3 regions of the Pseudomonas sp. AC211 genome follow, and region 3 is predicted to be linked to each of the others. Evidence: predicted binding sites of a transcription regulator. Region 3 holds the regulator's gene; each other region holds the start of a gene.
What was found. Region 3 encodes FliA, which starts transcription of late flagellar genes. Its sites were predicted from a motif close to CTAAAGTTTNNNNNNNNNNNGCCGNTAA; they were not measured.
Positions count from the first base shown of each region.

Region 1: a site for FliA is predicted at 6,401-6,428, ahead of ACZZZP_RS14735 (methyl-accepting chemotaxis protein). Genes of this name have one in related genera too.
Region 2: a site for FliA is predicted at 5,936-5,963, ahead of flgM (flagellar biosynthesis anti-sigma factor FlgM). Genes of this name have one in related genera too.

Region 1 covers NZ_OZ409830.1:3,136,840-3,144,217, reverse strand. Annotated here, with positions in the region: gene ACZZZP_RS14760 (SDR family NAD(P)-dependent oxidoreductase) at 59-853, shown strand; gene ACZZZP_RS14755 (MFS transporter) at 974-2,431, shown strand; gene ACZZZP_RS14750 (LysR family transcriptional regulator) at 2,451-3,377, opposite strand; gene ACZZZP_RS14745 (3-oxoacyl-ACP reductase family protein) at 3,488-4,240, shown strand; gene ACZZZP_RS14740 (nuclear transport factor 2 family protein) at 4,300-4,686, shown strand; gene ACZZZP_RS14735 (methyl-accepting chemotaxis protein) at 4,741-6,276, opposite strand; gene ACZZZP_RS14730 (LbetaH domain-containing protein) at 6,590-7,201, shown strand; gene ACZZZP_RS14725 (suppressor of fused domain protein) at 7,331-7,378, shown strand, end outside.
Region 2 covers NZ_OZ409830.1:1,134,525-1,141,902, reverse strand. Annotated here, with positions in the region: gene flgE (flagellar hook protein FlgE) at 1-1,339, opposite strand, end outside; gene ACZZZP_RS05490 (flagellar hook assembly protein FlgD) at 1,371-2,048, opposite strand; gene flgC (flagellar basal body rod protein FlgC) at 2,068-2,520, opposite strand; gene flgB (flagellar basal body rod protein FlgB) at 2,535-2,942, opposite strand; gene ACZZZP_RS05475 (hypothetical protein) at 2,997-3,206, shown strand; gene cheR (protein-glutamate O-methyltransferase CheR) at 3,199-4,026, opposite strand; partial or broken gene ACZZZP_RS05465 (chemotaxis protein CheV) at 4,082-5,009, opposite strand; partial or broken gene flgA (flagellar basal body P-ring formation chaperone FlgA) at 5,093-5,852, shown strand; gene flgM (flagellar biosynthesis anti-sigma factor FlgM) at 6,002-6,340, shown strand; gene ACZZZP_RS05450 (flagellar protein FlgN) at 6,397-6,867, shown strand; gene ACZZZP_RS05445 (flagellar brake protein) at 6,967-7,378, shown strand, end outside.
Region 3 covers NZ_OZ409830.1:1,498,717-1,506,094, reverse strand. Annotated here, with positions in the region: gene ACZZZP_RS07345 (protein-glutamate methylesterase/protein-glutamine glutaminase) at 1-132, opposite strand, end outside; gene ACZZZP_RS07340 (chemotaxis protein CheA) at 265-2,520, opposite strand; gene ACZZZP_RS07335 (protein phosphatase CheZ) at 2,532-3,320, opposite strand; gene ACZZZP_RS07330 (chemotaxis response regulator CheY) at 3,340-3,714, opposite strand; gene fliA (RNA polymerase sigma factor FliA) at 3,799-4,545, opposite strand; gene fleN (flagellar synthesis regulator FleN) at 4,542-5,372, opposite strand; gene flhF (flagellar biosynthesis protein FlhF) at 5,487-6,818, opposite strand; gene flhA (flagellar biosynthesis protein FlhA) at 6,834-7,378, opposite strand, start outside.

The DNA of each region.
Region 1 (7,378 bases), 1.6 Mb from region 3:
GCTGGTGAGCGACTTAATCACCCGCCGGGCCGGCGCCTGGCATTTGCGGAGAACACTTATGCACATCGACTTGAGCGGCAAGACAGCCCTGGTTACCGCCTCCACTGGCGGCATCGGTTTCGCCATCGCCGAAGGCCTGGCGGCGAGTGGCGCCAACGTGATCATTAACGGCCGCAGCGACGGCTCGGTGCACAAAGCCTTGGCGCGCCTGCGCGAAACATCACCGCACGGGACACTCACCGGCGTGGCGGCCGACCTGGGCGATGCCAGCGGCGCCGACGCCTTGCTCGCCGCGCTGCCCGACGTCGACATTCTGGTCAACAACGCCGGCATTTATGGGCTGGTGGATTTCTTCGAAACCGACGACGCCTGCTGGGAAAATTACTGGCAAACCAACGTCATGTCCGGCGTGCGCCTAAGCCGCGCGCTGGTGCCGGCGATGGTCGAACGCAAGTGGGGCAGGGTGGTGTTTATCTCGTCCGAGTCGGGCCGCAACATTCCCGCCGACATGGTGCATTACGGCGTCACCAAAACCGCACAACTGGCGCTCTCGCGCGGCTTGGCCAAACGGGTTGCCGGCAGCGGCGTCACCGTCAACAGCGTGCTGCCGGGGCCGACCTTATCGGACGGCCTGGCCACCATGCTCGAAGAGCAGCGCGCCAAGTCTGGCAAAACCCTCGAAGCCGTTGCCGCCGAATTTGTGATGGCGCACCGGCCAACGTCGTTGATCCAACGGGCCGCGACGGTGGAGGAGGTGGCCAACATGGTCGTCTACCTGTGCTCGCTGCAGGCCTCTGCCACCAGCGGCGCGGCGCTGCGGGTGGATGGTGGGGTGGTGGACGATATTTTATAAGCGGGCAGACCCGTTTCAGTGCGACGCCAGGCCCACAAAGAACCTCTGAACTCCCGCTCGCTGCGCTGGCTCTTAAACCTTAGGACCCCAACCTAACAATAAGACCTGAAGGATGCGGCGATGAATTCAGTGGAACGTGCCTACCAGCCTGGCGAAGTATTTGAAACGGACCTTCCTTCCCGGCTCGACCGGTTGCCCTGGGGGCGCTTCCACACGTTGTTAGTGTTCGCTTTGGGCATCACCTGGTTACTGGATGGCTTGGAAGTGACCCTGGCCGGCTCGGTATCCGGGGCGCTGAAAGACAGCCCGCAACTGCACATGGACAACGCCGATATCGGCCTGGCCGGTGGCGTCTACATTGCCGGCGCGGTGCTGGGTGCACTGTTGTTCGGCTGGCTCACCGACCGCCTCGGGCGGCGCAAGTTGTTCTTTATCACCTTGTGGTTGTACGTCGGCGCCACGGCAGCGACGGCGTTTTCCTTCAACTTGGAAACCTTTCTGTTGTTCCGCTTCCTCACCGGCATGGGCATTGGCGGTGAATACACGGCGATCAATTCGACCATTCAGGAATTCACCCCGGCGCGCTATCGCGGTTGGGTTGACCTCACCATCAATGGCACCTTTTGGTTGGGCGCGGCATTGGGCGCGGGCGGGGCGATTGTGTTGCTCGACCCGCAAGTGGTGGGCGGCGATATGGGCTGGCGCCTGTGCTTCGGCATTGGCGCGCTGCTCGGCCTGGTGATTCTGGTGATGCGTTTGTGGCTGCCGGAAAGCCCGCGCTGGCTGTTGATTCATGGCCAGCCCGACGAGGCGCGGCGCATTGTCGAAGGCATCGAGCAACGCATGATTGAGCACGGCCATGAGTTGCCGGCCGTCACCAGCGCACCGCTGCGCTTGCACGCCCGCGACCACACGCCGTTGAGCGAAATCTTCCACACCTTGTTTCACACCTTCCGCCAGCGCTCCCTGGTCGGCTTGACGCTGCTGACCGCGCAAGCGTTTTTCTACAACGCGATTTTCTTCACCTACGCGCTGGTGCTCACCGACTTCTACGACGTGCCTTCCGAGCATGTGGGCTGGTACGTGTTGCCGCTGGCCTTGGGTAACTTCTGCGGCCCGCTGTTGCTCGGCCGGTTGTTCGACGTAGTCGGGCGTCGCGTGATGATCAGCGCTACCTATGCGATTTCTGGCGTGTTGCTGGTCATCAGCGGGTATTGCTTCCAGCAAGGCTGGTTCGACGTCACCCAGCAGGCCATCGCCTGGATGGTGATTTTCTTCTTCGCCTCGGCCGCCGCCAGCTCGGCGTACCTGACCGTGGCGGAAACCTTCCCCCTGGAAATTCGCGCCCTGGCCATCGCCGTGTTTTACGCCTTCGGCACCGGCCTTGGCGGCATCATCGGGCCGACGCTGTTTGGCCGACTGATTGAAAGTGGCGAACGCGGCAATCTGTTTATTGGCTACCTGATTGGCGCTGGGCTGATGGTGATGGCGGCGGTGGTGCAGGCGTTCTGGGGCGTGGCGGCGGAGCGTCAGTCGCTGGAAACAGTGGCGCGGCCGTTGTCGCAAGCCAAGGACTGAGCGCGCCGTTCGCAGCCGCTCAAGGCCGCGCGCGAAAGCGTGTGGCCCATTGCTGAACCCGGGCGTGCTCGACCAGAAAGTCGACAAACGCCCGGGTTTTCGCGGGCAGCAATTTCTGGCTGGAGAAGTACAGCGAGATCTGCCCGGCATCCACATACCAGTCCGGCAGCAAGCGCTGCAGCCGGCCGTCTTGCAGATACGGCAGCACATCCGACACCGCCAACAGCGCCACGCCCAGACCCAGCAGGGCGCTTTGGCACAGCGCCTGCGGGTCGTTGACCAACAGGCGCGGCGTCAATTCAAGCGGAACCTGTTGGCCTTTCGGGCCTTGCAGCAGCCAGTTTCTCACCTTGCCCGTTTGCACCGAGCGCATGGCCAAGTGGTCCAGTTTGCTCAGGTCTTCCAAGCGCTTGATACGCCCGCGTGCTGCCAGATGGTCGGGCGCCACCACCAGAATCAAATGAGCCGGCGCCAGTTCACGCGCCACCAGACCGGGCGCCAATTCCAGGCCGCCACCAATCGCCGCATCGAACCCTTCAGCGACCAGATCGACCTGGCGATTTTCCAGGTACCACTCCGGAACGATGCCCGGATAGCGCTGCAGAAACGCCGGCATCAACGGCAGCAAAATGTCCCGACCAAAACCTGGCGCCGCCGACAGGCGTAGCACGCCCGCTGGCTCGCCGGCATTTTGCGTGACGTCGGCAATGGCCGCCTGAACGCTCTCCAGGCCGCCGCCCACAGTCAGTAAAAAACGCTCGCCGGCTTCGGTAAGCGTGATGCGCCGGGTGCTGCGTTGGAACAGGCGCACGCCAAGGTTGGCCTCTAACTGCGCGACGTTACGGCTGACCGCCGCTGGCGTCAGCCCCAGGCGCCGCGCCGCCGCTGAAAAGCTTCCGCTTTCAGCGCTGCGTACGAATGACAACAGGTTGGCAAAGGTTTCCACGGCTGATTACCTTCAAATTTTACTTGAAAGCAATACTAGTGATTACCCGCTACTGACGAAAGAATAAAAAGCGCCTTATAGCCTCACTAACCCATCACGAGGCTTCAACCATGACCACTGACACTCGCTCACTCGCAGGCAAAATCGCCGTCGTTACCGGCGGATCGCGCAGCATCGGCGCCGCCATTGCCAAGCGCCTGGCCGCCGACGGCGCCACGGTCGCCATCACTTACAACGCCTCGGCAAGCAGTGCCGAAGCCGTGGTTGCCGCCATTACCGCAGCGGGCGGCCAGGCGGTGGCGCTGCGCGCCGACGCGGGCGATGCCAACGCGGTTCGCGCTGCTATCGAGGACGTGGCTGAGCGTTTTGGTCGCATCGATATTCTGGTTAACAACGCCGGCATCAGCGTGCTCGGCGCACCGCAAGACATCGCCTTCGACGACTTCCAACGGATTCTGGCCGTCAACGTAACCGGCGTATTCGTCGCCACGCAGCAAGCGCTCAAACACATGGGTGAGGGTGGCCGCATCATTCACATCGGCAGCTCGATGGTGCAGTACGCCGCGTTCCCCACGGCCTCGGTGTACACCCTGACCAAGGGCGCAGTGGCCGGCTTCAGCCGTGGCTTGGTACGCGACCTGGGGCCGCGCGGCATTACCGTGAACACCGTGCACCCCGGCCCAACCGACAGCGACATGAACCCGGCCGACGGCGCCGTTGCCGACTTTGTTCGCCCCAACATTGCCGTGGGCCGCTACGGTGAAGGCAAAGACATCGCCAGCGCCGTGGCTTATCTGGCCAGCGCTGAGGCCGGCTTTATCAGCGGCGCTGAACTGCTTGTGGACGGCGGCTTCACCGCCTGACAGCAACCCTTTCAACGTCGACACCCCGGCGACGTTTCAACCTTCTGAACAGGTGACTTATGACCGACTCCACAGCAACCCACGAACCCGACTTCGACGCGCTCCTGCGTGCCAACCTTGAGCGTGTATTCAACGAACGTAACGCGGCTACGCGCGCGACCGCCGTAAGCGAGTTGTTCGCCAGCGCGCCGAGGCTGTATGAACCGGCCGGCGTCGTCCACGGCCAAGCCGCCATCAGCGAGGTGGCGGGCGCGTTGCTTGAACAGTTTGGCGACGACTTCGCTTTCACCCCGACCGGCCCCGCGATCGGCCACCACGGTTTGGGCTACTTGCGCTGGCAGGCCGGGCCGAAAAACGGGCCGGTGGTGGTCAGTGGCGTCGATGTAGCGCACGTTACGGACGGCAAGATTACCGAGCTGTGGGTGCTGTTGGATGCGCCGGTGTAACCACAAAAAAAGCCCGGCGTCGGCCGGGCTTTTTTGTGGGGCTTTAGCCGAGGTTTACACCCTGAAGCGGCTCACCAGCCCATTCAGGCTGGTCGCCAGGTGGGACAGTTCCTGACTGGCAGCGGTGGTCTGGTTGGCGCCGGCTGAGGTTTGCACGCTGAGGTCGCGGATATTGACCAGATTACGGTCAACCTCGCGAGCCACCTGGGCTTGCTCTTCCGAGGCGCTGGCAATCACCAGGTTTCGTTCACTGATCTGGCTGATCGCATCGGTGATGCGCTGCAAGGCACCGCCGGCGTCCTGGGCAATTTCAAGGGTCTGACGAGCACGCTGGGTGCTGGTTTCCATCGCACTCATGGCGCCTGCTGAGCCTTGCTGAATGGTGCCGATCATTTGCTCGATTTCCTGCGTCGAGGTTTGCGTGCGGTGTGCCAAGGCGCGCACTTCATCGGCCACCACGGCAAACCCGCGTCCGGCTTCGCCTGCCCGCGCCGCTTCAATGGCGGCGTTGAGCGCCAGCAGGTTGGTTTGCTCGGCGATGGCGCGAATCACATCGAGCACCTTGCTGATGCTGCTCACGCCGTCGCCCAGGTTTCTCACTTGTTCGGCGGTACGGGTGACGTCGTCCGATAGCAGCCCAATGGAGTCGACGGTTTTGGTCACCTGTTGCTGACCATGTTTTGCTGTCTGGGTGGATTCTTTGGACGCCTCGAAGGTGGCGACGGCGTTGCGTGCTACTTCATCGACCGCAGCGGTCATTTCATTCACTGCCGTGGCGGCCTGGTCGATTTCGTTGCTCTGCTGGTGCAGCCCGCGAGTGGAATCTTCCGTGACGACGTTGAGTTCTTCAGCAGCGGAAGCAAGCTGGTTAGAGGAGTCGGCGATGGCGGAAATGGTCTGCTTCAGGTTTTGTTGCATCACCTTCAGCGCGGCCAGTAATTGCGCGGGCTCGTCGGTGCCGGTCGCCTCGAACGACTCGGTGAGATCGCCCTTGGCAATCACCTGCGCCACGGCCACGGCTTCGGTTAATGGCCGAGTGATACTGCGGGTGAACAGCAGCGCCATGAAACCGGTGAGCACTGCGGCGACGGCGATAAACACCATCACGCCAGTCATCGCAGCGGCATATCCGTCGTCCGCTTTTTTATCGGAATCGGCGGCGCCGTCCTGGTTGATTTTGATCAGCTGCGCCATCTGCACGCCCAGTTCATCCGAAGCTTTTTTGTAGTTGCCACCCAACAGCGCGCGCATCGCGTCGGGCTGGTTGGCGTTGGAAAGCTGCACCAGCTCCCGGTTGGCCGCTTTGTAATCGCTGACCACGCGCTGAAAGGTTTGGTACTGGGCGCGCTCCTGGTCGTCGTCGATAAGTTTTTCATAGCGCGCCAACGCCTGATCGACCTGGCCGCTCAGCTCATCAATACGCGCCACCGTTGCCACGAGTTTGTCTGCGTCGCGGTCAACGAGCAGACGGTAGGCGGTGATGCGCAGGCGCAGCATGCTTTCGTTCAGGCTACTGAGCGCAGAAAGGCTGGGAATACCTTTGTCGGAGAGGTCTTCCCCTTGTTGACGTACCGATTTCAGCTGATACATGGCAAACAAAACCCAACAGAATCACCAGCACCCCAATGAGGGAAAAACTGAGGATGGCGCGAGGGGCGATTTTGAGCTGACGCATGCAGGGGGGCTCCCGTTTTTTGTTGTTGGCGTACGCAAATTATCGTCCGGCCTGGAACAAGCATGAGTGCCGTCTGGCGGGACATGACGGTGCGTGTGGAACAACCCTGGGCCGGCGCGAAGGCGCCTGAGGTCAGCGCAGCGTGGCCCGCAGGTGCAGGCGGTAAATGAATTAATTGGCCAATCGCCGATCTACGTTTGCGAGCCCCACTCGACAGGAAGCGCTGCGTTGAACGAACCCGAGATCCGTACATTCATTGCCCGATGGGACACGCTTGGCCTGGACCCCGTTGCCGCTTGGCAGGTGACGCAGGCATGCGAGGAACACGTGCTGGCGCTGCTGACGCGGCTGCCAGAGGGGTATCGGCGCTACGCAGATTGCGCCATTCATGAAAGCGCCACCGTCGAGGAAGGCGCCGTGCTCAAGGGCGCCATCATTGTTGGCAAAGGCGCTTTCGTAGCGGCGGGTGCGTACTTGCGTGGGGGCGTTTTCCTCGGCAGTCATTGCATTGTTGGGCCGAGCTGCGAAATCAAAAGCAGCTTTATGCTGGCGGGCAGCAAGTTGGCGCATTTCAACTTCGTAGGCGATTCATTGATTGGCGAGGGCGTGAACATCGAAGCCGGCGCAATCATCGCTAATTACCGCAATGAGCTGGATGGTGCAGCCATTAAGATTCGCCACGGCGATCAGGTGATCGACACGGCCGTAAACAAATTCGGCGCGCTGGTGGGCGATGGCAGCAAAATCGGCGCAAATGCCGTTATCGCTCCCGGCGCTTTGCTGCTGCCCAACAGCCGGGTGCCCAGGCTGGGGTTGGTTGACCAGTTTGCTTACGATTAAGCCCGGCTGTTGATCGCAAGCTTCGCGAGCAAGCTCGCTTCTATGTTGGTTAAAAAGCTTCGCGAGCAAGCTCGCTCCTACAGAGACCGCGTTTGACCGGCTCTTCATTTCTTCATGCAAGGATTGCCCATGAGCTTATTCGACAGATTGCGTAACGCACTTCGCCCCTCCACCGCA
Region 2 (7,378 bases), 360 kb from region 3:
TGATGATGGTTTGCGTCACGGCGTTTTCGGTTTCGATGGTTTTGGCGTTGGCCTGGTAGTTACGCTGCGCCACGATCAGGTCGACCAGCTCGGTGGAAATGTCGACGTTGGACGACTCCAACGCACCGGCAGTCAACGAGCCCAAGGTGCCGGCACGGGGCGTACCGACCACCGGCTCGCCCGAATCCGCCGACTGCACCCACTGGGTTTTGCCGACCGGGGTCAGACCTTGCACGTTGGCGAAGTTGGCCAGAATCACTTGACCCTGAATCTTCGACTGGCCGTTGGTGTAACGGGCGAACACCTGGCCGGTGTCGTCAATTTCCAGACCCGACAGCTGGCCGGTGGTGTAACCGTCCTGAGTGACCTTGTTCACCGCAAAGGTGCTGGACACTTGCGAAGAACCACGGATATCCAGGGTCACGGTTGGCGAGGCTGCCGCACCGTTGGCCGACCACACCGGCGGCGTGCCGCCGTCAGACTGGGCCGGTACCCAGCCGTTAATGCTGAGTTTGTTGTCGGCGAAAGTCAGGCCTGCCGTGGTGGGCGTCACGGTTGCCAGTTGGCCCGCGCCGTCGAAGGTCAGCGTGGCGCTCAGCGGCGCGGTGCTGGCAGGCGTCGCCGGCGTGGTGGTGGCCGGGGTCTGCGGATTGCGACCGTCGATCAGTACGTTCATGGTCCAGTTGTTGGCCACCGGTGGCGCCGCGCCTGGGTCAGCGTTGTTGATGAAGTACTGGGTCATGACGTGGGCGTTGCCCTGGGCGTCGTAAATGTTCACCGAAGTGGACGAGGTGTAGCTGGTGGGGTCCGAGGGGTCGAACGGCGTGGTGGTCGGCGCCTTGCTCGAGGAGTTCAGGTTGAAGCTCTGAGTGATGGCGGTGGTCGCACGCGGCGCCTGGTTGGCGGTTTGAATGCTCAGGTTGCCGACGATGCCGTTCTGCAGCTGGCCGTTGGCGTCTACCGAGTAGCCCTGCAGGTTGTAGCCGTTGTTGTCGACGATAAAGCCTTCTTTATCGGTACCGAAATAACCGGCACGGGTATAGCTGATCGAACCATTGTTGCTGGTCACGAAAAAGCCGTTGCCGTTGATGCCCATGTCCAGGGCGTTTTCGGTGTAGTCGATGGTGCCTTGGTTAAACAGCTGCGCCACGTTGCCGAGCAACACGCCGCTGCCGATGGCGTTGCTGCTGGAGGCCAGCATCGACGAGGAATACAGGTCCTGGAACTCGGCACGGGACTGTTTAAAGCCCACGGTGCCGGCGTTGGCGATGTTGTTACCAGTGATATTCAGGTCACTGGAGGCGGCTTTGATACCGCTAAGTCCGATATTGAACGACATGGGATGCTCCTGAACGCCGGGTTGCCGGCAGTTATTGACCTATCACTTGAACTTTGGAAATGCCGATGCTGCCGAGCCCTGCGAGGTTGAGCAGCATTTCGCCGCCGTTGATTCCCAGGGTCACGCTGTCGACGTTGGCCGGCAGGCTGGTGCCCATGGCGACCTCTTTGCCGCCCACCGACGCTTTGGCTTCGAAACTGTATTTGCCAGGCGGCAACAGGTTGCCGCTTGAATCTTTGCCATCCCACATAAACGTGACCTGGCCGGTTTTCTGCTGCCCGAGGTTGACCCGCGCCACTTGCGAACCCTTGCTGTCGAGCACGTTGACGAACAGGTTGTCGGTGCCGCTGGTGAGGGCAATCGAGCCTTTGAACGTTTCCTTGGTGTCGACCATGGCGGTGTCGGTGGACAGGATCACTTTGCGGCCCACCAGCGACGATGCTTGCAACGCCTGCGACGACTGGGTGCTGGAGAGGATGCTTTCCACGCTGGTGTTGAGGTTGTCCAGACTCTCAACCTGAGTGAACTGGGCCAACTGCGCCACGAATTCACTGTTGGTTTGCGGGTCCAGCGGGTTCTGGTTGTTCATTTGGGCTACCAGCAATTGCAGGAATTGATCCTTGCCGAGGGTCTTGTCCTGGGTACCAGTGTCCTTGATGGCGTACTGATCAAGGATCGATGACTGGTTGCTTACGCTATCGACGGCCATTTCTTACCCTAAGTCCGGCTTACTGACCCAGGGTCAGCACCTTGGTCATCATTTGTTTGGCGGTATTCATCATTTCGGTATTGGTCTGGAACGCGCGGCTGGCGGAGATCATGTCGGCCATCTCTTCCACCACGTTGACGTTGGGGTAATAGACGTAGCCGTCCTTATCCGCCGCCGGGTGATTGGGTTCGTAGCGCGGTGTCAGGCTGCTCTGGTCTTCCACCACACCCATGACCTGCACGCCACGACCCGAGTTGTCCTGGTCGGCGAACAGCGAACCACGGTCGCCGTTTTGCTGCGCTTGCTGGTCGGTAAACACGGTGGCAAACACCGGATGACGAGCGCGGTAGGTTTTGTCGACGCTGGAGGACACAGTCTCGGCGTTGGCAATGTTGCTGGAGATGGTGTTCAGGCGGGTGGTCTGAGCACTCATGCCGGTACCGGCGATATTGAACACACTGGAAAGGGACATGGCAGTGGTCTCCGTTATTCGCCGCGAATCGCAGCAACAAGGCCTTTGAATTTGGCGTTCAGCAGGGTGAAGCTGGCTTGGAATTGCACAGCGTTTTCTGCGTAATTGGATTGCTCGATTTGCTCGTCGACCGTGTTTTGGTCAATCGAGGGCTGCGTCGGCACGCGGAATTTCAGGCCCGGGTCGGCAATGGCCATGCCTTCAGCGGCGATGTGGCCGGTGTTGGTGGTGGCCAGGGAAACCGGCGAGCGCTGGCTCTTTTCAGCCTGGGCGGCGAGCACCGAGGCGAAGTCTAGGTCGCGGGCTTTGAAGTTGGGGGTGTCTGCGTTGGCCAGGTTGTTGGCCAACACTTCGGCGCGTTGAGCGCGAAAGCCCAATGCCTTTTCGTGAATGCCGAGTGCTGAGTCGAAGCTGATGCTCATGTCTGCGAACCTTTGCCAATGGGCCAACAGGTTTTCTGTGCAAGACATATAGCAATGCTTGTGCCAACTAATTTATTGCTTATAAATCAGTATATTGGCGATATGGCGAGTCGATTTCCCGGCGAAACCGGCAAAGCTTTTTCCGCTGCCCGGCAATGGCAACGGCGGGGACGTGATAGAAATTTGCCGCTCAAGGGCAAACGCATGGCGATAAAAAAGGAGGCACGTGGCCTCCCTTTTTGGCATCGCTACGACGTTATTTAACCTTGTAGATGATGCCGGGACTGCACTGCACCATCTGATAGTGATCCGGCAGGCCGTTAAGCGCTTCGGATGCACCGAGGAACAAATAGCCGCCCGGCTTCAAGGTGGCGTGAATGCGCAGCAGGATGTCTTTCTTCACTTCGGCCGAGAAGTAGATCAACACGTTGCGGCAGAACACGATGTCGAACTTGCCGAGGCTGGCGTAGCTGTCGAGCAGGTTCAGTGCACGAAATTCAACGCGGGTACGAATGGCGGGTTTGATGGCAAAACGGCCGTTGCCTTTGGGATCGAAGTAACGCTGCAAACGTTCTTGCGAGAGTCCCCGGCCAATCGCCAGGCTGTCGTACTCCCCCGATTTACAGGCTTGCAGCATGGCGCTGGAGAGATCGGTGGCAACGATTTGCACGCCGCCTTTGAGCTGGCCCAGGTTGCTGCGCTCAAACTCATCGGTAGCCATCGACAACGAATACGGTTCCTGCCCCGAGGAAGACGCCGCCGACCAGATGCGCAAACGCGCGCTGGGGTTGGCTTTGAGCAGCTCGGGATAGACGCGATTCTTTAATACTTCGAAGGGATAGGTGTCGCGAAACCACAAGGTTTCGTTAGTGGTCATGGCATCGACCACCTGCTCGCGCAGCCCGCCGCGCGGCGTGCTTTGCATGCGTTGCACCAGTTCACCGAGGGATTTGATGCTGTTCTGTTCCATCAGCTTGTTGAGCCGGCTGGAGACCAGGTACTGCTTGTTGGCCCCCAACACGATGCCACAGGCCTTTTCCAGGAAAATCCGGAACTGCTCAAAATCCACGTTACCTGAAGACACTAGCGCTGCCTCACCATACCTGTAGGTTTGCTAAAGGGCCGTGCGGCCCTCAGCTTCAATCTGAAACGTTAATGCGTTCAATCACGCGGTTGGCCAAGTCGTCTGGCCGGAATTTGGCGAGGAAATCGTCGGCCCCCACCTTCTTCACCATAGCTTGGTTGAATACGCCCGACAGGGAAGTATGCAGGAGGATGTGCAGCTTCTGCATGCGCGAGTCCGCACGAATCTCCGCTGTCAGCGTGTAGCCATCCATCTCCGGCATTTCGATATCGGAAATCAACATGATGAATTCATCTTCCGGACGCTTGCCCTCGTCTGCCAACTTGCGCAGAAATTCCAGGGCCTGACGGCCATCGTTAAGCGCTGTCACTTCAACGCCCACCGACTGCAGACAACGGGTGACCTGCTTTCGTGCCACTGACGAGTCGTCAACGATCAGCACGTGCTTGGTCACCGCCTTGCCTTGAGTCTCGACGTCGATCACCCCAGCGGTGATGGCTTCGGAAATAGGCGCCACCTCGGCGAGGATTTTCTCCACGTCGATAATTTCCACCAGTTGCTGGTCCAGGTGGGTCACTGCCGTGAGGTAGTGATCGCGCCCGGTGCCCTTGGGTGGCGGATGGATTTCTTCCCAGTTCATGTTGACGATGCGTTCAACCGAGCGCACCAGAAAGCCCTGAACCTTGGTGTTGTATTCGGTGATGATGACGAAGCTGCTGTCCAGATCCGCCAGGCCCGCACGGCCGGTGGCCATGGACAGGTCAAGAATGGGAATGGTACCGCCGCGAATATTGGCCACCCCGCGAACCACCGGGCTGGATTTGGGCATGATCGTGAGCTTGGGGCACTGCAGCACCTCCTTCACTTTGAACACGTTGATGCCGTACAACTGTTTGCTGTCCAGGCGGAATAACAACAGCTCCAGTCGGTTTTGCCCCCACCAACTGCGTACGCTGGTTAACCGAGTCCATCACTCCGGCCATACCCTGCCCCTCATTAATATGTTGACCACCGTGCCCCCGCTTTCAGCCTAGCAGCCGGCACGGGCTTTGCTTTGTAGCTGAGCATGAAACTGAAAACGCCACTTTCTCGACGCTTCTCTTTCCGGCCACTGCGGACAGCCGGATCATGGCTGGCTTTGCTGGCGTTAGGCCATGTTAACAGTGCGGCCGCTGAGCTGACATTACCTGAACAACTTATCGGCGCAAGCCAAGGCTTTCTTGAGGTCACGGTTCAGGACTATTTAGAGCGTAGCGAAATCCAGGCGCGGCAAGAGATTCAAATTAATCGACTCGACCCGCGGTTGCAGCTGCCGTTATGCGACGAAGACTTGAGCGCGTCACTCGAAAGCCCGGCGCAGCCCGTTGGTCGGGTGACGGTGCGGATCCGCTGCGAGGGCTCCACGCCTTGGACAGTTTTCGTGCCCGCCCAGGTCAAGCTGTACCGCAAGGTGGTCATCGCGATTCGGCCATTAAAGCGCGGCGTGCAACTCAGCGAGGCCGACGTTGCGCTGGTGGAGCGGGATGTGGCGCCTGCTGACGCAGGGTTACATGACCGATATGGGCCAGGTGCTGGGCACCACCCTGACGCGCGGGGTGATGACCGATCAAGTGCTGGCGCCGGTGACCATCGAGCAAGCCAAGGCAGTGAGCAAAAGCGACCAAGTAGTGATCAGCGCGAAAAAGGGCGGCATCAATGTGCGCATGCAAGGTGAAGCGCTATCGGACGGCGTGCTGGGCGAGCAAATTCGTGTGCGTAACCTCAGTTCCAAACGGGTGGTGAAAGCGCGAGTGGTGGGGCCAGGCCAAGTGGAAGTTGGCATGTAGCTGGATTTTTCCGGGCAATTTGCTGTCCGTTTTCATACACTGGCGCCCAGCTGGACGCAGCCAAAAGTCGGTGAAAAAAAATCCTAAAGTTTCTTCAACCAGCGCCGACAAGCTAGGCAAGCGTCCAAACACCGTAGAGGTTTTGCATCATGGTTATCGATATCAACCGGCTAAATAATGCCGCCGCGTCCACCAGCACTGGGCGTACCAACGCGTCCCAAACTGGCCGGAGCACTGATACCGCGAGCGCCACGCAACCCGTCGCGCCAGCTAACGCTGCCGAACAAAGCACCGCTAAAACCGGTGAGTCGGTTCAGCTCAGCCAACAAGCTCAGCAGCTGCAAAAAGTTACCGACAAACTTAGTGATCAACCGATTGTCGACAAAGAACGTGTGGCTCGCCTGAAACAGGCTGTGGCCGACGGCAGCTACCAAGTCGACAGCAAACGCGTAGCCAGTAAACTGCTCGATTTCGAATCCCAGCGTTAACCCGTCAGCGGGCGACTCTGGGGGTGTTGTTGGACGCCTAACTCCGAGAGTTCGCCATGCACGATACGACCCTGCTGCACCTGTTCAACGAAGACATCGGCACCGCCTCGCAGTTACTTGAGCTGATCGACGCCGAATTCCAAGCCCTCACCGACCGCGACCTGCCTCGTCTGGAAAGCATTCTGGCCGACAAGCAACCCCTGCTCGCGGTGCTCGGCCAACACGGCGCCGAACGCAACAAGCTCCTCACCTCCCTCTCACTCCAAGCCGACCAAAGCGGCCTTAACGCCGTGGCCGAACAGTCGCCTGTGGGCGCCGAATTGCTGGCACGTGGGGCCGAGCTCAGTGCGCTGCTGGAACGCTGCCAGGCTGCCAACACGCGCAACGGCCGCTTGATTCGAGTGAACCAGGCCTCGGTCGGCGGCATGCTCGGCATTCTGCGCGGTAATGCCGACACGCCAGGGCTCTATGACAGTCGCGGTGGTGCCGCTAGAATCGGCCAGCAGCGCCCGCTCAGTCAGGCCTGAAACTAATAACAAGGGGCAAGGGACGTACCGGCAGAATGCCAGTATGCTAGAACCCAACCTGGGTCGTGCCACCGTATTTTGCTCGGAGAATTCTGGACCGTGTCCAACCCCTTCGCCGCGGGTGATGGCCCGCAACCACCGAAAGTCCTGAAAGCTCCGCTGGAAGTTTTCGCGGCGCTGCGCCAATTAGAAGAACACCGCGACCCGCTGATCATCACCTTCGACGAGCGCTCGCAGCGCTTCCAGACGTTCATCATTCAGATCAACCGTGAACGCGGCCTCGTGGCGCTGGACGAAATGGTGCCCAACGATGGCGAACGTTTTCTCAAAGCCGGAGAAAGCTTTCGCATCGAAGGTTTCCACGACGGCGTGCGCATCGCTTGGGAATACACCCAACAGATTCAAGTCGGGCAGCTCGAAGGCTCCAACTGCTATTGGTGCCCGATGCCGACCGAGGTGCTCTATCACCAACGTCGCAACGCCTACCGCGCCCCGCTCAAGCAAGCGCAAG
Region 3 (7,378 bases):
GGCCTGATCGATCGCTTCGCGACCATTGGTGGCAGTGCCAACGACCTGGATATTCGAGTCGGCGGAGAGAATCTCCGAGACACGCCGGCGGAAAAAGCCGGAATCGTCTACCACCAGAACCTTAACTGCCATAACCGCTCCTTTGAACCCGCCCGAGGCCCGGTTGGGCCGTCGCGCTTGGTGCTGCGCAAGCAGGCGGAGCGCTTATTTACGTCCCGTAAATGCCACGCTCCATGCCTTATCTACGCTGAGTGACACACCGCATCAGATGCGGCGTGCGTAACGCTTGAGCATGCTCGGCACATCCAGAATCAGGGCAATGCGCCCATCACCTGTGATGGTGGCCCCGGACATTCCCGGAGTGCCTTGGAGCATCTTGCCCAGCGGCTTGATCACGACTTCTTCCTGGCCCACCAACTGATCGACCACAAAGCCGATACGCTGCGTGCCCACCGACAGAATCACTACATGGCCTTCATGCTGCTCTTCGTGCTGGGCGCTGCTGATGAGCCAGCGCTTGAGGTAGAACAGCGGCAAAGCTTTGTCCCGCACAATCACCACTTCCTGACCGTCGACCACGTTGGTGCGCGACAGGTCGAGGTGGAAGATTTCGTTGACGTTAACCAGCGGGAACGCAAACGCCTGGTTGCCGAGCATGACCATCAAGGTCGGCATGATCGCCAAGGTCAGCGGCACCTTGATGACGATCTTGGTGCCTTGGCCTTTGGCCGAGTAAATGTTGATGATGCCGTTGAGCTGGGAAATCTTGGTTTTCACCACGTCCATGCCCACGCCACGGCCGGACACGTCGGAAATCTCGGTTTTGGTCGAAAAGCCCGGGGCGAAAATCAGGTTGTAGCATTCGGCTTCGCTGAGGCGGTCGGCGGCGTCTTTGTCGAGCACGCCCTTCTCCACCGCTTTGGCGCGCAAGACGTCGGGGTCCATGCCGTTGCCGTCGTCCGAAATCGACAGCAGGATGTGGTCACCCTCTTGCTGCGCCGACAGCACGATTTTGCCGCCGCGGCTTTTGCCGGCGGCTTCGCGTTTTTCCGGCGACTCGATACCGTGGTCCACCGAGTTGCGCACCAAGTGAACCAACGGGTCGGCCAGTGCCTCAACCAGGTTTTTGTCGAGGTCGGTTTCTTCACCGACCAACTCCAGGTTGATTTCTTTCTTAAGGCTACGGGCCAGATCGCGAACCAGACGTGGGAAGCGCCCGAACACTTTCTTGATTGGCTGCATGCGGGTTTTCATCACCGCGGTTTGCAGATCCGCCGTGACCACGTCGAGGTTGGATACGGCCTTGGACATGTTCTCGTCGCCGCTGTTAAGCCCCAGGCGCACCAGACGGTTACGCACCAGCACCAACTCGCCGACCATGTTCATGATTTCGTCCAACCGCGCGGTGTCGACGCGCACGGTGGTTTCCGCTTCGGCAGCCGGGCCGGCTTTATCAGCGGCGGCAGCAGCGGGCGCAGGGGCCGGCGCAGCGGCAGGTTTAGCCGGGGCGGCAGGTTTGGCCGGCTCGGCTTTCGCGGCAGGCTTGGGCGCAGGTGCAGCGGCTTTCGCCGGCGCGGCGGCGGCCGGCACTGGCGCCTGGGCAGCGGGTTCTACGAATTTGCCTTGGCCGTGCAGTTGATCCAGCAAGGCCTCGAATTCATCGTCGGTGATGTTGTCACCCGCGCCACTCGCGGCAGGCGTTGCCGCTGCTACTGGCGCGGCGGGTGTTTGCGGTTCAGCGACGGGTTCAACGAATTTGCCTTTGCCATGCAACTGGTCCAGCAGCGCTTCAAATTCGTCATCGGTAATTTCATCGCCACCACCGGCAGCAGCCGGGGCCGCACTGGCAGGCGGCACGCTGACCGGCGCAGCGGGCGCGGCCGGGGCAGCAGCGAACTGGCCCTTGCCGTGCAACTGGTCGAGCAGCGATTCGAATTCGTCGTCGGTAATTTCATCGCCGCTGGCGGCTGCTACGGGCGCTTTGGGCTCGTCGTGCAGGGCATCGAGCAGTTGCTCGAATTCGCTGTCGGTGATATCGCCAGAGGCTTCTGCCGCAGCAGGCGCCTCGGCAACGTCGGGTTCGGGTTCAGCCTCTGGTTCGGCAGTCGCAGCGGCCAATTCTGCGGCGCTCTGCGGCTCGGCCAAACGCGCCAGCGCCGCCAACAGCTCTGGCGTAGCCGGTGTCGGCGTGGTGCGTTCGCGCACTTCAGAAAACATGCCGTTGACGGCATCAAGAGCTTCGAGAACGACGTCCATCAACTCCGAGTCAACGCGCCGTTCACCCTTGCGCAGGATGTCGAACACGTTCTCGGCAATGTGGCAGCACTCCACCAGCTCATTGAGCTGGAGGAAGCCGGCGCCACCTTTGACGGTGTGGAATCCGCGGAAAATCGCATTGAGCAGATTGGAATCATCCGGGCGGCTTTCCAGCTCGACCAATTGTTCCGATAACTGCTCAAGAATTTCGCCGGCCTCTACCAGGAAGTCCTGGAGGATTTCTTCATCGGCGCCGAAGCTCATCTGTGTGCTCCCTAGAATCCCAAGCTTGATAGCAGATCGTCCACGTCGTCCTGATTGGAAGCGACGTCTTCACGCTTATCGGCATGAATCTGCGGACCTTCACCATGAGAAGGCTCTTTTTGTTGTTCTTGCTCGGCGCGCAGCACGGCATGGTCGTGCTCGATACCTGCGAAACGGTCCACTTGGCTGGCCATAAGCACCAGTTTCAGCAGGTTGCTTTCCACTTCGGTAACCAGTTGCGTAACGCGCTTGATCACCTGACCGGTGAGGTCCTGGTAATCCTGGGCGAGCAGAATGTCGTTGAGGTGCCCCGACAATTTGCTGCTGTCACGTTCGCTTCGGGCGAGAAACAGTTCGATGCGTTTGGCCAATTCGCGGAAAGCTTCGGCACCCAACTCGCGGCGCATAAAGCGACCCCAGTCGGCGCCCAGCGCAGTGGCTTCATCGTTGAGGTCGTTAACCAGCGGCGCACTCTGCTCCACCAGATCCATGGTGCGATTGGCCGCTTTCTCGGTCATCGTCACGACATAGTTCAGGCGTTCGGTGGCGTCGGTGATTTGCGACACTTCCTTGGCATGTGGAACGCGTGGGTCAAGCTGGAAGTTGACGATGGCGTTGTGCAGCTCACGCGTCAGTTTTCCCACTTCGTGGTAAAGACCACGATCACGCACTTTGTTGAGCTCATGAATGAGCTGCACCGCTTCGCCAAAATTACCTTTCTCAAGGCTATCAACGAGCTCGCGGGCATTGGATTTTAGGGACGACTCAAGGTCGCCCATGGGTAGATCGTCGTGCGCCATATTGCCCCCACGGCCGGGATCAGCCGTTAACACGCTCGAAGATTTTTTCGATCTTCTCTTTCAGCACTTGAGCTGTGAACGGCTTCACTACGTAGCCATTCACCCCGGCCTGCGCCGCTTCGATAATCTGATCGCGCTTGGCCTCGGCGGTCACCATCAGCACCGGCAGGTGCTTGAGACGGTCATCGGCGCGAACCGCACGCAACAGGTCGATACCGGTCATACCCGGCATGTTCCAGTCAGTGACGAGAAAGTCGAAGCTGCCGCTTTGCAGCATGGGTAAAGCGGTGGTTCCGTCATCAGCCTCAGCGGTGTTGGTGAATCCCAAGTCACGCAAGAGGTTCTTGATGATCCGTCGCATCGTTGAGAAGTCGTCAACGATGAGGATTTTCATGTTTTTGTCCAAGTCGACCTCCGTACAGTCCTAAACGCACCCAGCACCTGGATGCGCGTTGAATCGAGAAACTGGCAGTGCCGCTCAGCTAGCGCGCCACTCGCTCAAGCGTGCACGCAAACGAGCGGCACACTGGCTATGCAACTGGCTGACCCGCGATTCGCTGACCCCCAGCACTTCGCCAATTTCCTTGAGATTCAGTTCTTCGTCGTAATACAGCGACAACACCAACTGTTCACGTTCAGGCAGTCCAGAGATGGCCGCCGCCAATGCCGATTGGAAGCGTTCATCTTCCAGATCGCGCGAAGGCTCGAAGTGGGTAATGCCAGCGTCTTCACGCAGACCTGTGTGCTCGCCGTCCTGAAGAAGGTCGTCGAAACTGAACAAGCGGCTGCCCAAAGTGTCGCCAAGAATGCCGTAGTAATCCTCGAGACTCAATTGGAGTTCGGCCGCAACTTCTTGATCTTTAGCGTCTCTACCCGTTCGGGCTTCAATTTTTCGGATTGCGTCACTGACCATGCGACTGTTGCGGTGCACCGAACGCGGTGCCCAATCGCCCTTGCGTACCTCATCCAGCATAGATCCACGTATGCGAATGCCGGCGAAAGTTTCAAAACTGGCGCCTTTGCTGGAGTCGTATTTCTTTGACGCTTCAAGCAGACCGATCATGCCGGCCTGGATCAGATCTTCCACCTGCACGCTTGCCGGCAAACGTGCCAGCAAGTGGTAGGCGATGCGTTTGACCAGAGGCGCGTAACGCTCGATCAACTGGTGCTGGGAGTCCTGCGCCTGTGCCTTGCTATACATACGGAGCCCATTGCCTGATGTCATACGGCCGTATCAGCAAGCGGTTGCTGGACCAGACGCTCCACGAAGAACTCCAAGTGCCCACGCGGATTGGCTGGTAACGGCCAGGTGTCGACCTTCTGCGCGATGGCCTTGAATGCCAGCGCGCACTTGGAGCGAGGGAAGGCCTCATAAACTGCGCGTTGCTTCTGTACCGCCTTGCGTACCGACTCGTCGTAAGGCACAGCGCCGACGTATTGCAAGGCGACGTCGAGGAAACGATCAGTCACTTTGGTCAGCTTAGCAAAGAGGTTGCGACCTTCCTGTGGGCTGTGCGCCATATTGGCGAGTACGCGGAAACGGCTCATGCCGTGGTCGCGGTTCAGCAGTTTGATCAGGGCGTAGGCGTCGGTGATGGAAGTGGGCTCATCGCACACCACCACAATCACTTCCTGGGCCGCGCGCACAAAACTCACCACCGCATCGCCGATACCGGCGGCGGTGTCGATCACCAATACGTCGAGGTTGTCACTGATGTCGCTGAACGCCTGAATCAGGCCAGCGTGTTGCATGGGCGTGAGCTGCACCATGCTTTGCGTGCCGGAGGCTGCCGGCACGATGCGGATGCCGCCCGGCCCTTGCAGCAGCACGTCGCGCAGCTCGCATTCGCCACTGATGACGTCGGCCAGGGTGCGCTTGGCCGACAGGCCCAACAGCACGTCGACGTTGGCCAAGCCGAGGTCGGCGTCCATCAGCATCACACGCCGACCGAGGTCAGCCAGGGCCAGGGAAAGATTGACCGATACATTGGTCTTGCCGACGCCACCCTTGCCGCCAGTCACCGCGATCACCTGTACGGGATGCATACCCATGTTATCTACACACCTTGTCTAGCTCGACTGAGGCCACTTGGCTGATTACGTTCAGGCCCGGCACCGGGCCCACCTGAACGACTAAATTTCGTTACTGCCTTGCTCTACAGCGAATCAGCCTGCGCGACGCGCCGGGTTCTGGTACAGCCCGGCGAACATGTCGGCCATGGCGTCTTCACTGGGCTCCTGAGGCGCCTGCAAACTCACGGCGCGACTCACCAACTGATGACTGCGTGGAACATGCAGATCATCTGGAATGCGCGGACCGTCTGCCAGATAGGCTACCGGTAGATGCTGGCTTATAGCCAGACTTAAAACCTCGCCCAAACTGGTCGCTTCATCGGCCTTGGTAAGAATACAGCCAGTCAGACCGCAACGCTTATAGCTATGGTAGGCCGCCTTGAGCACTTGGCTCTGGCTGGTAGCGGCCAGAACCAGATAATTTTTCGATTTGACCCCACGACCCGCCAAGGTTTCCAACTGCATGTGCAGCGCCGGATCATTGCCCGGCAAGCCGGCGGTATCGATCAGCACCACACGTTTGCGCGCCAATGGCTCCAGCGCTTGGGTCAACGAGGTGCCGGGATCCACTTGCGTCACCGACACATTAAGAATGCGGCCCAAGGTTTTCAGCTGTTCCTGAGCACCGATGCGGTAGCTGTCCATGCTCACCAGCGCCACGTGTTGCGCGCCGTATTTCAAAACATAACGCGCCGCCATTTTTGCCAGTGTAGTGGTTTTACCCATACCAGCCGGGCCAACCAGCGCGATCACACCGCCCTCTTCCAGCGGCTCGACTTTTGGCGTTTTGATGGCGTGGGCCAGGTGGGCGAGAATCATGCGCCAGGCCTGACGTTGCTCGGACACTGCAGACACCCGCTCCAGCAGCACGCGCGACAATTCTGCCGGCAAGCCCATGCGTTGCAGACGACGCCACAGCGCAGCCTGTTGCGGACGGCGACTTTGCATCTGACCCCAGGCCATCGAGCCCAGTTGCACTTCAATCAGCTCGCGCAGGCCGTTCAATTCGAAACGCATGGCATCAAGGCTGCGCTGGTCGGTTGCCACCGCCTTCGCAGGTTCTGGCGCAGGCGCGGCAGCCGGTTTTGGCCGCTCTGGGCGAACGAACGAGGCCGGCAATTCTGGCGCCACGATGGATTCGTTGGCGAACAACTGGCCGTCTTTCATTTTTTCGCCGGCCACACGGGTGGCCAGATCGGCTTGCGCCGACACCAGCATCGACTGCGTGCGACGCAGCTCGTTCTCAAGCTCAGGGTTCGGCTGGCGGGCAGGCATCACCGGCGCCTGGTAGTCCAGGGCCGCGGTCAGTTCCACGCCTCCGGCGACACGGCGCGTGCCGATGATGGACGCATCGGCGCCCAGCTCATCGCGAACCAACTTCATGACTTGACGCATATCGGCGGCGAAAAAGCGTTTAACTTGCATGACCTAAGCCTCAGTTCAGTTCTGACCCACCGTGGCAACGATGGTGACCTGCTTGTTGTCTGGGATTTCCTGGTACGCCAACACGTGCATGGTCGGTACTGCCAACCGTGCGAACCGCGAGAGCATCGCCCGAACCGGACCGGCTACCAGCAGAATCGCTGGCTTACCGAGCATTTCCTGGCGTTGCGCGGCGTCCACCAGGGAACGCTGCAGCTTCTCGGCCATGCTCGGCTCCAAAAGAATGCCATCCTCGGAGCCTTGACCGGCCTTCTGTAGGCTATTTAGCAATATCTGTTCCAACCTGGGTTCCAAGGTGATCACAGGCAGCTCCGGCTCTAGTCCCACAATGCCTTGGACGATTGAGCGCGACAGCGCGACGCGAACTGCGGCCACCATGGCGGCGGGATCTTGACTCTTCACGTTGCTGATGGCTTCGGCAATGGAACGGATATCCCGCACCGGTACCTGCTCTTGCAGCAACGATTGCAGGACCTTGAGCAGAGTCGACAGCGACACCACGCCCGGAACCAGTTCTTCCGCCAGTTTCGGCGAGCCCTTGG